DNA from 4 places in the Shewanella sp. ALD9 genome. Region 1 is predicted to be linked to each of the others. Evidence: predicted binding sites of a transcription regulator. Region 1 holds the regulator's gene; each other region holds the start of a gene.
The links. The regulator sigma-54, encoded in region 1, starts transcription at its own class of promoters, with help from an activator protein. The targets are predictions, from matches to a motif close to GTTGGCACGNNNNTNGNNT.
Positions count from the first base shown of each region.

Region 1 (3,214 bases):
TAACCGCTGAAAATCTAGCTAAAAGCTATAAAGCTCGTCAAGTTGTTAAAGATGTGAGTTTAACGGTTAAAACAGGCCAAATTGTCGGTCTTTTAGGCCCCAATGGTGCAGGCAAAACCACCACCTTTTATATGGTTGTCGGCTTAGTAAAAAGCGATAAAGGCCGAATATTGATTGACGATGACGACCTTACTGCCGATCCAATGCATTTGCGCGCCCGCAAAGGTATAGGTTACTTACCACAAGAAGCCAGTATTTTCCGCAAGCTCACCGTTTACGACAACATAATGGCCGTACTGCAAACTCGCAAAGAGCTCAGCACAGACCAACGTATTGAACAGCTTGAGCACCTACTCGAAGAGTTCCACATTACTCACATACGCGACAGCCAAGGTATGTCGTTATCGGGTGGTGAACGTCGTCGTGTTGAAATTGCGCGCGCTTTAGCTGCTAATCCAAAATTTATTTTGCTTGATGAGCCCTTTGCTGGTGTTGATCCTATTTCGGTCATCGACATTAAAAAAATCATCCAACAACTTAAAAACCGCGGTTTAGGGGTATTAATTACCGACCATAACGTACGTGAAACGCTAGACGTTTGTGAGCGAGCCTATATCGTTAGCCAGGGTAATTTAATTGCCGAAGGCACACCAGATGAGATATTAAGTAATCAACAAGTTCGAGCTGTGTACTTAGGTGAACAATTCAAGCTATAGTTACTTTACTGGCCTTTTAGTCTAGCTAACTCATTTCATTGAACGATACCTAAACAACGTTAAATGTCATTGATGTTTATGGCAATCTATTACAGTTCGAGATTGTCATTTTTATGGAAAATCATCTAGGGATAAGCGGTAAATGAAAGCGTCACTCCAACTTAAAATGGGTCAACACTTAACCATGACCCCACAATTGCAGCAAGCCATTCGCTTACTGCAATTATCGTCATTGGAGCTACAGCAGGAAATCCAACAAGCATTAGATTCAAATCCATTGCTTGAAATAGAAGATGAGTTTTCTGAAGCAAAAGACTCCTTAAAAGAAAACCGCGACCAAGCGGATACAGACTTTAGTGACAACAGTATTGTTAATGTCGAAAAAGACACTTCCACCGTCGACATAGCAGAATCCATGACCAAAGAAACCATGGATGATTTAGCCATGGATACTACATGGGATGAAGTATACACAGCCTCACCTATGTCAGGTTCAGGCAGTGCAAGCATGCGCGATGACGACATGCCCTTTCAAGGTGAAACCACCGAAGGTCTGTACGAACACTTAGAATGGCAAAAAAATCTCACTCCATTTTCAGACACCGATCTCGCCATTGCCACCGCCATTATTGATGCCATTGATGAACGCGGTTATCTAACCCAAAGTACCGAAGATATTCTCGAAGCCATGGGTGATGAAAATGTGGAACTCGATGAGGTTGAGGCGGTATTAAAACGCGTTCAACACTTTGATCCTGTGGGTGTTGCAGCACGTGATTTAAGCGAATGCCTATTTATTCAATTAGCGCAATACTCTAACGACACACCCCATATCGATAATGCCCGTTTGTTAATTAAAGGCTATTTAGAGTTAATTGCTGGCCGTGATTTCAGATTATTGATGCGTAAAACAAAACTAAAAGAAAATGAGTTACGTGACGCAATCACTCTAATCCAGACACTCAATCCTCGTCCGGGCTTATTAATTACCCCCATGGATGATGAATACGTGATTCCCGATGTCACAGTATTAAAGAAAAATGGCCGTTGGGTAGTAGAGTTAAACCCAGACAACATGCCTAAAATTGGTGTTAATCAGCAATATGCAGCCATGGCTAGAGGCAGTAAAAACCCGTCGGATAGTCAATTTATTCGAGGCCATCTGCAAGAGGCTAAATGGTTTATTAAAAGTATTGAAAGCCGTAATGATACTTTACTTAAAGTGGCAAATTGCATTGTGCAATTTCAGCAAGGCTTTTTTGAATATGGCGAAGAAGCCATGAAGCCTATGGTGCTCAATGATATCGCTGAAGCCGTAGAAATGCATGAATCGACCATTTCACGAGTCACCACACAAAAATATATGCATACCCCTCGTGGCTTATTTGAACTAAAATACTTCTTCTCTAGCCATGTCAGTACTGATGATGGCGGGGAATGCTCATCAACGGCCATTCGTGCTTTTATCAAAAAGCTGGTTGCCGCAGAAAACCAGAAAAAACCACTGAGTGACAGTAAAATGGCTCAGCTTCTGGCAGAACAGGGCATAAACGTTGCTCGTCGTACGATAGCAAAATACCGTGAAGCAATGATGATCCCGCCCTCAAACCAACGTAAGAGTTTATAACCTACTAGGCAATGGAGGATTTTTTATGCAAATAAGTCTGACTGGACGTCATGTCGAAATAACAGAATCTTTACGTGAATACATCCACAGTAAATTTTCAAAGCTTGAACGACACTTCGATCAGATCCATAATGTACACGTTGTGCTCAATGTAGAAAAATTACAACAAAAAGCAGAAGCCAAAATCAACATTAATGGCGCAGAAATTTTTGCAATGTCAGAAAGTACTGATATGTATGCTGCAATAGACGCCCTGATAGACAAACTCGACCGTCAGGTAATTAAACACAAAGAGAAGAATACAAAACACTAACGATGGAACTTTGTACCATTCTGCAGCCGGAATGCACTACCTGTGCCACACCGGGCAGTAAGAAAAAAGTACTGGAACTCATCAGCAATTTAGTCGCTGCCCAGTACCCAACCCTGTCTTCGCAAGAGGTATTTGAAAGCCTGTTAGCGAGAGAGAAAATGGGTAGCACAGGTATAGGAAATGGCATTGCGATACCTCATGGTAGATTAACGACCATCGATCACCCTATCGCGATATTTATTAAATGTGAAGAAGCCATTGCCTTTGATGCAATCGATAAGCAACCCGTGGACCTTTTATTTGCTTTGTTAGTACCTGCAGACCAGTGCCAACAACATTTAGGCACGTTATCGAGCATGGCCCAAAAGTTAAGCGATAAGCAAATATTGAAACAGCTTCGTAAAACTCACGACGCAACAGAACTTTATCAGGTTATTACTGCATGAAACTAGTTATAGTATCGGGACGTTCAGGCTCAGGGAAATCCGTTGCCCTGAGAGTATTAGAAGACCTAGGATATTATTGTGTTGATAATTTGCCTTTACCACTCATTGGCAC
Region 1 covers NZ_PJCD01000001.1:537,268-540,481, reverse strand. Annotated here, with positions in the region: gene lptB (LPS export ABC transporter ATP-binding protein) at 1-716, shown strand, start outside; gene CXF88_RS02470 (RNA polymerase factor sigma-54) at 859-2,343, shown strand; gene hpf (ribosome hibernation promoting factor) at 2,369-2,656, shown strand; gene ptsN (PTS IIA-like nitrogen regulatory protein PtsN) at 2,659-3,102, shown strand; gene rapZ (RNase adapter RapZ) at 3,099-3,214, shown strand, end outside.

Region 2 (3,214 bases), on a different contig from region 1:
TAAAACCTTAGTGCCCGCAGATGCAGAAGGTAAGCTTTACCAATGGGTTGCGTTGTTAACGGGCTCTAAAAATGCCTTAAAAGGAGTGGGATTCTTTTTAGGTGGTGTGTTACTCACAAGCCTAGGGTTTACAGGCGCCATTATTTTAATGGCCACGTTATTAGGCATTGTATGGTTATGTAGTTTAGTGACCTTAAAAGATGATTTAGGCAAAGCGAAAAACAAACCTAAATTCAAAGATATTTTTTCTAAAAGTCAGGCAATTAATTTATTGTCGGCGGCGCGGATGTTTTTGTTTGGCGCCAGAGATGTATGGTTTGTGGTGGCATTACCGGTATTTTTAGCCACAACTTTTGGCTGGGATCATTGGTGGGTTGGTAGCTTTATGGCTAGCTGGGTGATTGGTTATGGTGTGGTGCAATCCATTGCACCTTATTTCACCGGTAAACGACAGGGAAAAGTGCCGAGCGGCCGAGCTGCTTTTACATGGGCAACTTATTTACTACTCATTCCTGCCGCGATTGCAGTCGCACTACATGCCGATTTTTATGTGCTAGAAAGTGTCGTCATCGGTTTATTAATGTTTGGCGCGGTGTTTGCGATTAACTCATCACTGCATAGCTACTTAATTGTTAGCTATGCTGGCAGTGATGGCGTGTCACTGGATGTGGGCTTTTACTATATGGCCAATGCCATGGGAAGGTTGATTGGAACGATACTGTCAGGTTGGGTCTATCAAGCCTATGGCTTAGAAGCTTGTTTATGGATATCGAGTGGTTTTATAGCTCTTGCTGCCTTAATTTCACTTAAGTTGCCTCATAAAAGGTAAACCATTACTACCACTAAATGCATTTTTGTTTACATATCGATATTTTGTTATCTAACCGTGATAGCCTGAAACTCTTACCGTATCATCGGTAAAAATTGCCTGTTCGCCTATGGCTTCTTCATTATTTTTTTTCTTACCTTAAATTTAAAACGTCTGTAAATCATGGTTTTATAGTTTTTTGTTGAAGTTGGCATGATGCTAGCTTTAACTAATACATAGTCGTGGTGTGAATCGTTAATTTTTACGATAGAGATAAGATATTTGTTTCAATCGTCAGCGTAAATTCAACGCACATCACAATGTAAACCGTACACCAAGGAGGTTTTTATGTTGGGCTGGACATTAATGTTTTTAGTGATAGCCGTTATAGCGGGTCTATTGGGGTTTACTGGTATTGCTGGTGCAGCAGCAGGTATCGCGAAAATTATTTTCTTTATTTTTATTGTGTTGCTAGTGATTTCGTTAGTAGCCAATGCGATTAGAGGCAAAGCTCCCCGAGGATAGTATTAACCCCTTACCTTAATCTAAGTTGAGGCTGCTTAAACAAGTTTATACGATTACAACCATCATCTAGGAGATGAATATGAATTTATTAAAACTACTGACAATGGCAAGTTTAATGGTGTTGTTAACGGCCGGTTTATCAGCATGTTCAGATAACAAAGCTGAAAATGCAGGTGAGAAAGTGGATGAAATGATCCAAGATGCCGGTAATGCAGTTGAAGATACATGTGAAGATGTTAAAGAAGGTATGAAAGCAGAAGATCCAGACTGCTAAGCATTATACCAATCACATTAACTATTTTATTTGTTTAAGTCGTTAAGTTTTACAACTCAAAATGCATTGTTCTAGGTAGAGTAACTCCATTTAAACCAATGTAAGTCGAGGTGGAATGTTTGACTGACAGCGACGAAATAACCAGATAGTTATTAAGATAAGTATTAGCCTAAGCAGCACACATGTGCTGCTTTTTTTACAACAGGAGGACCACAATGCTAACCCGTATTCATATTAAATATTATTATACTGTTGGCGCATTATTGGCTTTGTGCTTATGTGTGGCGCTTCCTTATGTGTTACTTAAGGTTATTTTTGCTTGGGTTGCATTATCTTTGGGGCTGGTGAGTTCAGCTTATTGGTTTAATAGCGCAGGCATTTTCCGAAAAAGCCAAGATGGCAGCATTCCTTGGTATATCAGTTGGAGTTTTGTTCCCTTTTTAATGGGGTGCCAGCTGTATAACGCCTGGGCAAGAAAGCATGACAAAGTGCCCGTAATCCAAAAAATAGATAAGCAGTTGTATTTAGCCTGCCGATTGTTTCCCAGTGATATTGACCGACTTAAGCATGAAAAAATTGATGCAATTTTGGATGTTACTGCCGAATTTGACGCATTAGAGTGGACCTTGTTTGATGAAAATATTGGCTATTTAAATATTCCCATATTAGATCACAGCGTACCGACTGTCGCACAGTTAAATCAAGCCATTAATTGGTTACACACTCAAGTCAGTAATGGTAAAAATGTAGTAGTACATTGCGCGCTAGGCCGGGGGCGTTCGGTGTTGGTATTAGCGGCTTATTTAGTCTGCCGTGAGAGAAATCGTAATGTTAATGATGTGCTTAAATCCATCAATAGTATCCGCCAAACGGCACGGTTAAATAAATGGCAGTTGGCTGCTATAGAAAAAATGCATAGTCAGCAACAAATTAATATTCACAAACGTGCTTGGTTGATTGTTAACCCAGTGTCTGGTGGTGGTAAATGGCATGATGAAGCAGACCATATTACCCAAACCTTGACGGATTACTTTCAGCTTGAAGTGCTGTATACCGCCAAAGATAAGTCTGCAGTGCAATTAGCCAAACAAGCTAAACAAAAGGGCGCAGATATTATAGTTGCCTGTGGTGGCGATGGTACGGTTAACGAGGTGGCATCAGTGATTGTTGATACCGATATTTTCTTAGGTATTATTCCGATGGGAACCACCAATGCACTAAGTCATACTTTGTTTGGCGCCGCCAGTAAATTGGTGCCGGTATCGCAAGCACTTGATATTTTGATTCAAGGTTATTCACAACGTGTTGATACTGCTACATGTAATGATGAGTTGATGTTGTTGCTGGTGGGGCTAGGCTTTGAACAAAAAATGATAGCGAAGGCTGACCGTGACCAAAAAGATGCCCTAGGACAATTAGCCTACCTTAATGGTTTGTGGGAGGCGGTAGGCGAAAACCAGCCATTGTCGATAAGAGTGCAGATCGATGGTGGCGATATTAAAGTGATTAACACCACTAGCCTAGTGATAGCCAATGCTGCGCCATTTACTAGCTTGTTAGCGCTAGGTAATGGCGAGCCCAATATTACCGATGGCTTGTTAGATATT
Region 2 covers NZ_PJCD01000043.1:230,070-233,283, reverse strand. Annotated here, with positions in the region: gene arsJ (organoarsenical effux MFS transporter ArsJ) at 1-829, shown strand, start outside; gene CXF88_RS20720 (DUF1328 family protein) at 1,157-1,333, shown strand; gene CXF88_RS20715 (hypothetical protein) at 1,413-1,607, shown strand; gene CXF88_RS20710 (diacylglycerol kinase family protein) at 1,823-3,214, shown strand, end outside.
Region 2: a site for sigma-54 is predicted at 1,016-1,034, ahead of CXF88_RS20720 (DUF1328 family protein). Genes of this name have one in related genera too.

Region 3 (3,214 bases), on a different contig from region 1:
TTATTTGCGCCATAAACGCTTTATCATTTGACCAAACATGACCCAATCTGCCCATAAACTGTATAGCGGATAAGTGAATGTTGCGGGGCGATTTTTTTCAAATATAAAATGCCCTAACCATGCAAAACCATAACCGACTACCGGCAACCACAATAGCTGCCACCAATGTTGGTTAATCAGAGTGTTAATAATAATCACAACAATAATGCTACTGCCAATGTAATGCAGTCTTCGACAAACGGGATCTTGATGTTGCGACAGATAAAATGGATAAAACTCTGCAAATGAAGAATAACGCTTAGGTTCCATTACTCACTCCTTATTAACAACTCGCTAATGGTATGCTCTGTTAGTATTAGATTATTTCATTTTAGACACTATGCCTTACTGTAAAACAATATTTCACCTTCAATATTGCCAATACTCACAGTGGCAATGCTGACAAATTCTTGTTTCACGAATGCTTGATGGTGCGAAGAGTTACTCACAAATACCCCAATGCCATCAAGCCCAGGTTGCTCATCACACCAACTCAATACCGCTTGAATTAACTTGGCACCATAACCTTTTTGCTGCTCATTGGGGGATAAGGCAATAAATTGCAAAACCCCGCATTTTTGCGAAGGAAGATGTTCTAAAATGCAGGTCTCTTTTTGCATTAACCCTTGAGTTGATTTCCATCCTGTACCCAACATCATTTTAAAACGCCAATGCCAATAACGCCCCTCACCCAAAGGTACTTGTTGCGTAATCACACAGGCAACCCCAATTAAACGGTCACCGTCAAATAGGCCAATTAAAGGTTGTTCTTGTTGCCACAGTTCATTTAACTCTTCACGAATCGCCGCTCGAAGTTTCTGTTCGTATTGTTGATTGTCATCTTGCCCAAGTACCTCGATAAAATAGGGATCATCATGATAAGCATTATAAAGAATAGAAGCTGCGACTCGTAAGTCTTCTGCCGTCAAATAGACTGCACGTAAAGTTTCCAAGGTGTTATTGTCCATTATTATTCCTTGTTGGTTAACTCGCTAAACTTAACTTAACAAGTTTGAAACATTGTACAAGTTTTGTTTACCCATTTTACCTGTTAGCGGTTGTGAGTGTCAGTTGTTTGCAATTTATCTCATCAAGACGGATACTAAAATTGTTTATCTAACCATCATAAGGAATGCGCCAAATGGACACTACATCAAATGATTTAAGTCACTTATTTAAGCAATTAGGTTTGCCTCACGATCAAGAGGGAATCGACGACTTTGTTATCCAAAACAAACTGGATAAACACACATTAATTACTGATGCCGATTGCTGGAATTCAGGTCAAAAAGCATTTTTAAAAGAGGCATTATTACAAGACGCCCAATGGTCAGAAGTGATTGACCAATTGGACGTGATGATGCGAGCTAAATTGTAATTAACACTTAATGCCGGATAACCTCACTCGGCAATTAGTGCTGTCTATAGGCGGTATCACCCCAGCCCACTAAAACGTCATCTTTGAACACAATTGGCGTGCATTCATCTTTGGTTGTTTTACCATCGCCTTCTGCCCATTGGGTACGATAAAACAACACTTTGATGGATTGCTCTGCATTATTTTGAGCCGACTTGGTATAAGCTTCACTAAAATCAGCCGTTCCCATTAAGGTTGTGACTTGATCACTGCTCATTCCCATAGACAATTTGCTCAACAGATCACGATTTTTATCTTGTTGCACTTGCCAATAATCAGCACTTTTACCCGATTCATGGTCTCCGACACTAATAACACAACCACTTAATGCTAGTGATGTTGCGCCAATTAATGCCGCTGCGATAAGTTTTAATTTCATGTTGCATCCTTTTTGTTAAAATAAAATCCGCATTGTATTTACAGATCCTTTAAGCCAAAATCGTGCCATAAAATAATATACTGATTTATATAGCTTTATGTTTTAATTCAACAAGAATTAGTTAATCTCACTATATGGAATTAAGGAATTAAACCAACAATGAGTCCAATTGAACAAGTGCTTGCCGCAGCAAAATCAATTGCTAACAATGGCCATACGCCCAGCTTGGCGCTGATAAAAAGTCGTTTAGGCAATAGCATTCCGATGCCTATTCTTATCCAAGGTTTACAACAATTTAAGGCGCTGCCTAAATCTGAGTGGCAACATTTACCGGAATTAGCAGACATTCCATCAATAGCCGATGTCCCATCACATGATCAACCCGATCTTACTCAAGTGATTCAACAGGTTATGGCCCTACAACAACATATTAGTCAGCTAACCCAACGAGTTACTGAGTTAGAAAACCAATTACAAAATAATATGACTCAAAGCTACATAATCAATAATAAGGCTGAGCAGTAGATGTTTGTCACCGAACTACGCTTTGAATGTTTTGCCGATACGACAATTGATACGGTAGAGAAAGCCATTAACGCTTTTCTTGAAGCCTTACGAGCTAATGGACAAATTTTAGGACGTGAATTTGCGGTCGCCTTTAATGACGGTGAATTTAGAGTTCGTTTGCTGTTACCTGAAAAAACCAGCTTAGCTAACCGCCACAGTAGCCCATGGGTAAAAGTGGCCTTAGCAGGCCTAACTGCAGCGAAACTATTGGCCCCTAGAGAGAAATTCATCGGCCAAGACATTAACTCCGAAGCCAGCAATACCGATACGCCTTCATGGCAACTGCTGTATACCAGTTATGTGCATATGTGTTCGCCACTGCGTAATGGCGATAACCTGTTACCAATACCTCTTTATCAGCTGCCAGCTACTTTTAATGGCGATCACAAACGCATCATAAAATGGCAAACAGAATGGCAAGCATGCGATGAACTGCAAATGGCCGCAGCCACTAAAGCAGAGTTTGCAGCTTTGGATGAGATCACTCGAGCGGACAGTGACTTATTTAGACGCGGTTGGGATTTACGTGGCCGGATAGAATATTTAACTAATATCCCCACCTATTATTACTTATACCGTGTGGGCGGCGAATCATTGCAAGCGGAGCTAGCTCGCCCATGCCCACGCTGTGGATCTAAAGATTGGAAGCTAGATGAGCCACTTTTAGACATGTTTCACTTTCGCTGCGAGCCTTGCCGTATTGTGTCTAATTTGTCTTGGGATCATCAATAAATGGAATTGTGCCATTGAGTTATCAGCAGATTATTTCCTACTACAAAGATTGTTATAAGGAAGATAGCGCCTCCATCAAT
Region 3 covers NZ_PJCD01000041.1:62,093-65,306, reverse strand. Annotated here, with positions in the region: gene CXF88_RS16990 (DUF962 domain-containing protein) at 1-309, opposite strand; gene CXF88_RS16985 (GNAT family N-acetyltransferase) at 378-1,007, opposite strand; gene CXF88_RS16980 (DUF2789 domain-containing protein) at 1,181-1,417, shown strand; gene CXF88_RS16975 (DUF3192 domain-containing protein) at 1,452-1,835, opposite strand; gene CXF88_RS16970 (hypothetical protein) at 1,995-2,360, shown strand; gene CXF88_RS16965 (Zn-ribbon-containing protein) at 2,361-3,134, shown strand; gene CXF88_RS16960 (AAA domain-containing protein) at 3,143-3,214, shown strand, end outside.
Region 3: a site for sigma-54 is predicted at 1,887-1,905, ahead of CXF88_RS16975 (DUF3192 domain-containing protein). Genes of this name have one in related genera too.

Region 4 (3,214 bases), on a different contig from region 1:
ATTGAGTCAGCATAAAAACTCTCACAGCCAAAATATCCTTGCTAAAGAAACAGTAAAGAACGATAAGCCTATTTCAACCTCAAAGCCGCTAATCATCAAGTCATTTGTACTAATCAAATGTATTCGAGAATGTCTATCAAAGATACTTGAATACGTTCTGTTGGGGGAATGGCAATACAGATACAAACAAAAATCTAACGGCTTGCCGATTCACAGATGAGACTTAGCGCTGTTGATCCAAAGCAGGTTAATTTGTATCTGTTACCATTGAACTTTAAGCATAAAAAAAGCCCTGTTCAATTAAGAACAGGGCTTTCAAATGATGGTACCTGAGGTCGGACTCGAACCGACACGCCGTGAAGCAGGGGATTTTGAATCCCCCATGTATACCAATTTCATCACTCAGGCAAAGACTTAGTAGCTATGTTAGCTTTGCAAAGTAATCTGAGAAATCCAAATATCTTTGCAAAACAACACTCGTAATTTAATCCTAACCAAACAATACTTTTCGTAACAATCATTGTCACGATTAAGTGCTGGCGATTATACCGTTGCATTTAATAATGGCAAGCCCTTTACCTATTATTTTCTATAAAAACACTCAATTGGTCAAAAGTCATTCATCACCCTCTATTGAGATGGATTGTGTTTTTTTGTGAGCTAATTGGCAATTTTACACTAAGTTAACATCATGACGGCTGAAGATTGATCAAGATCAGTATAACGACGTTATTTTGACTTTATGATGATCACGTCTTCACAACCTAAAGGATAAATATCATGGCATTTTGGTTAGATTTAATGTTTGGTAACGCAATAGGATTACTTTCTATGATGGTAATTTTTTGTACCTTTGGAATAATGTCTTATCTAATGTGGATGTTTATTGTGAAGTCTGCACCTACTAAGTGAGTCTCTTAATAGGTTAAGTTTTTTACTGCTTATTATTCATATCCAATATGGATACTTCCTTGTGAATGATACATTGGCGACAAAACACATGATGTGTTTTTATGCCAGAATGGGGGCTTTATACGCCCCCATCTTTTTTATTCATCTACAGCACTATTTTCCGCGCTATTACACTGCATGCTTACGTGATTGAATCAATCCATTAATAAAATGTGGTCGCGTTTTAATCAGGTAACTCATTTCTTCTGCACTGGGTTCACCCGCTGGTAAACGGAGTACATCACGATTTAAATAATTACGTGCTTGCATCGAAATTTTGTATTCAGCCGTTGGCCCTTGAATCGCATAGTGACGCTCGTTTCCAAGCATTTCAAGTATGCTGGTATTAACTAAATTTTTAACCGCTAATTCATTTTGTGGCAAGGTTAAAATAGTTTGTCCTTGTAAAAAGAACTCCCGTAGCAAGGCTCTTTCAGCAGGGTCCAGTAGTTTCACTTTTGCGTCAATAGTTTCTACGGTACGTTTTTGACGTAAATATACGATGGCCTCATCGACGACAAAGGCAAAAATCTGGCTTAAAAAATATGCCACTCCCATAATCAACCCTAAGCCAATAAACTGACCATATTGATTAACGAGTTGGTCTAACGATAAAAACGCCAATAAATCTTTAGGCGCAAACAATAAACTAGCACATGTTACAATAAGCCATGACATAGAACTTACGAACAAACGCTTACTATTCAATAACTTTATTGAACCTACTTTCATTTTCATCATAGCTTACCCGCAGTGTCAGATTTTTGAGCTTACTAAGGCAAAGCAAAATATATGCCAGAAAAAAATAATTGATTAGCTGATATTTATTTATTTTTTCATACTATATATGGCCTATCAGGCTATGCTTGAACCAAGGTATGAAACCCGAACTAACACTGGCGAAATGCATTGTAGAATAAATACTTTCATCGGTAGATCCTCCCTATTTATAAATCACAATGAAGAAACTATGCTGATATCCATAAAACAGTTACTGCGAAGTCCAATAGCTCGAAAACTGACGCTTTCTATCGTGATCTTTAGTTCTTTAATTACCCTCGTGACGACGGCTTATCAGCTCGTAAGTGATTATCAAAGTGATGTAAGTAGAATTGATCGCGTTTTTTCGAATATAGAAGCGGTAAATTTAGAAGTGCTGGCAGCCAGCATATGGGTAATAGATGAACATTTAATCGACACGCAGCTCCGTGGTTTAAGTCAATTACCTGACATAAACTATATTTCTATCCGTGATGACACGAATCAAGAATGGCACTTTGGTGTATATAAGAAAACGGCTGTTATTGAGAAACAATACCCATTAATTTATACCAATAATGAACATATTCCTGTTGGGACACTCATCGTACAAGCTGATCTAAATGTCATATATGATCGTTTGTATGATAAAGCAATACTGATTTTATTATCCAACGCGATCAAAACCTTCTTAGTGGCTGGCTTTATCTTGCTTCTGGTGTGGTTCAATGTGACCAAACATCTTCGTCAACTAAGCCAATATTGCGATGATATTAGCTTAGACCACGACTTTACTCCTTTGGATTTTAATCGTAAGCCGCAACATGATGAATTCAGTTTGGTAGCCGATGCGGTTAATACCATGCAACGGCAAATAAGAGGCTCTTATCAAGCATTGCACCAATCAAAAATCGATCTTCAGCACGCACTTGAAGATCGCGATCGCTTACTGCTATTAGAACGCAGCTATAAAGATGAGCTCGCGCGCCAGGTAAAAGAACAAACCAGAGAACTTGAACAATCATTGCAAATGTTAAAACGAACACAACAAGTTCTGGTTGAAAAAGAAAAAATGGCGGCACTAGGTGGGTTAGTTTCCGGCGTAGCTCATGAAATTAATACCCCTATCGGTATTTGCTTAACGGCTGCCAGCTCGCAATTGTCTCACATAGAAGAGTTGATCAAATTAATCCATAGCGATGATGCCACTTTAGAACAAATTAATGGGATTTTAGAGCAATACCAACAAAGCAGTCAGTTAATCGTCAGTAATATCACTCGTGCCAGTTATTTGATCCAACAATTTAAATCTATTGCCGCAGAACAAAGCCACGAGAAAAACACCGTCTTTAATTTGAGCAATCTATTACGCGATATTACTGATTCAACATTAATGATATTTTCACCGCAAGACGTCGAAATAACCACCAGTTTGGATAAGCAGTTGCAACTTAATAATAATGCCAGTTTATTAAGCCAAGCTATCACTAATGTGGTATCAAAT
Region 4 covers NZ_PJCD01000002.1:893,939-897,152, forward strand. Annotated here, with positions in the region: tRNA gene CXF88_RS07270 (tRNA-Leu) at 324-408, opposite strand; gene CXF88_RS07275 (DUF3149 domain-containing protein) at 781-912, shown strand; gene CXF88_RS07280 (superinfection exclusion B family protein) at 1,081-1,692, opposite strand; gene CXF88_RS07285 (ATP-binding protein) at 1,922-3,214, shown strand, end outside.
Region 4: a site for sigma-54 is predicted at 1,733-1,751, ahead of CXF88_RS07280 (superinfection exclusion B family protein). Genes of this name have one in related genera too.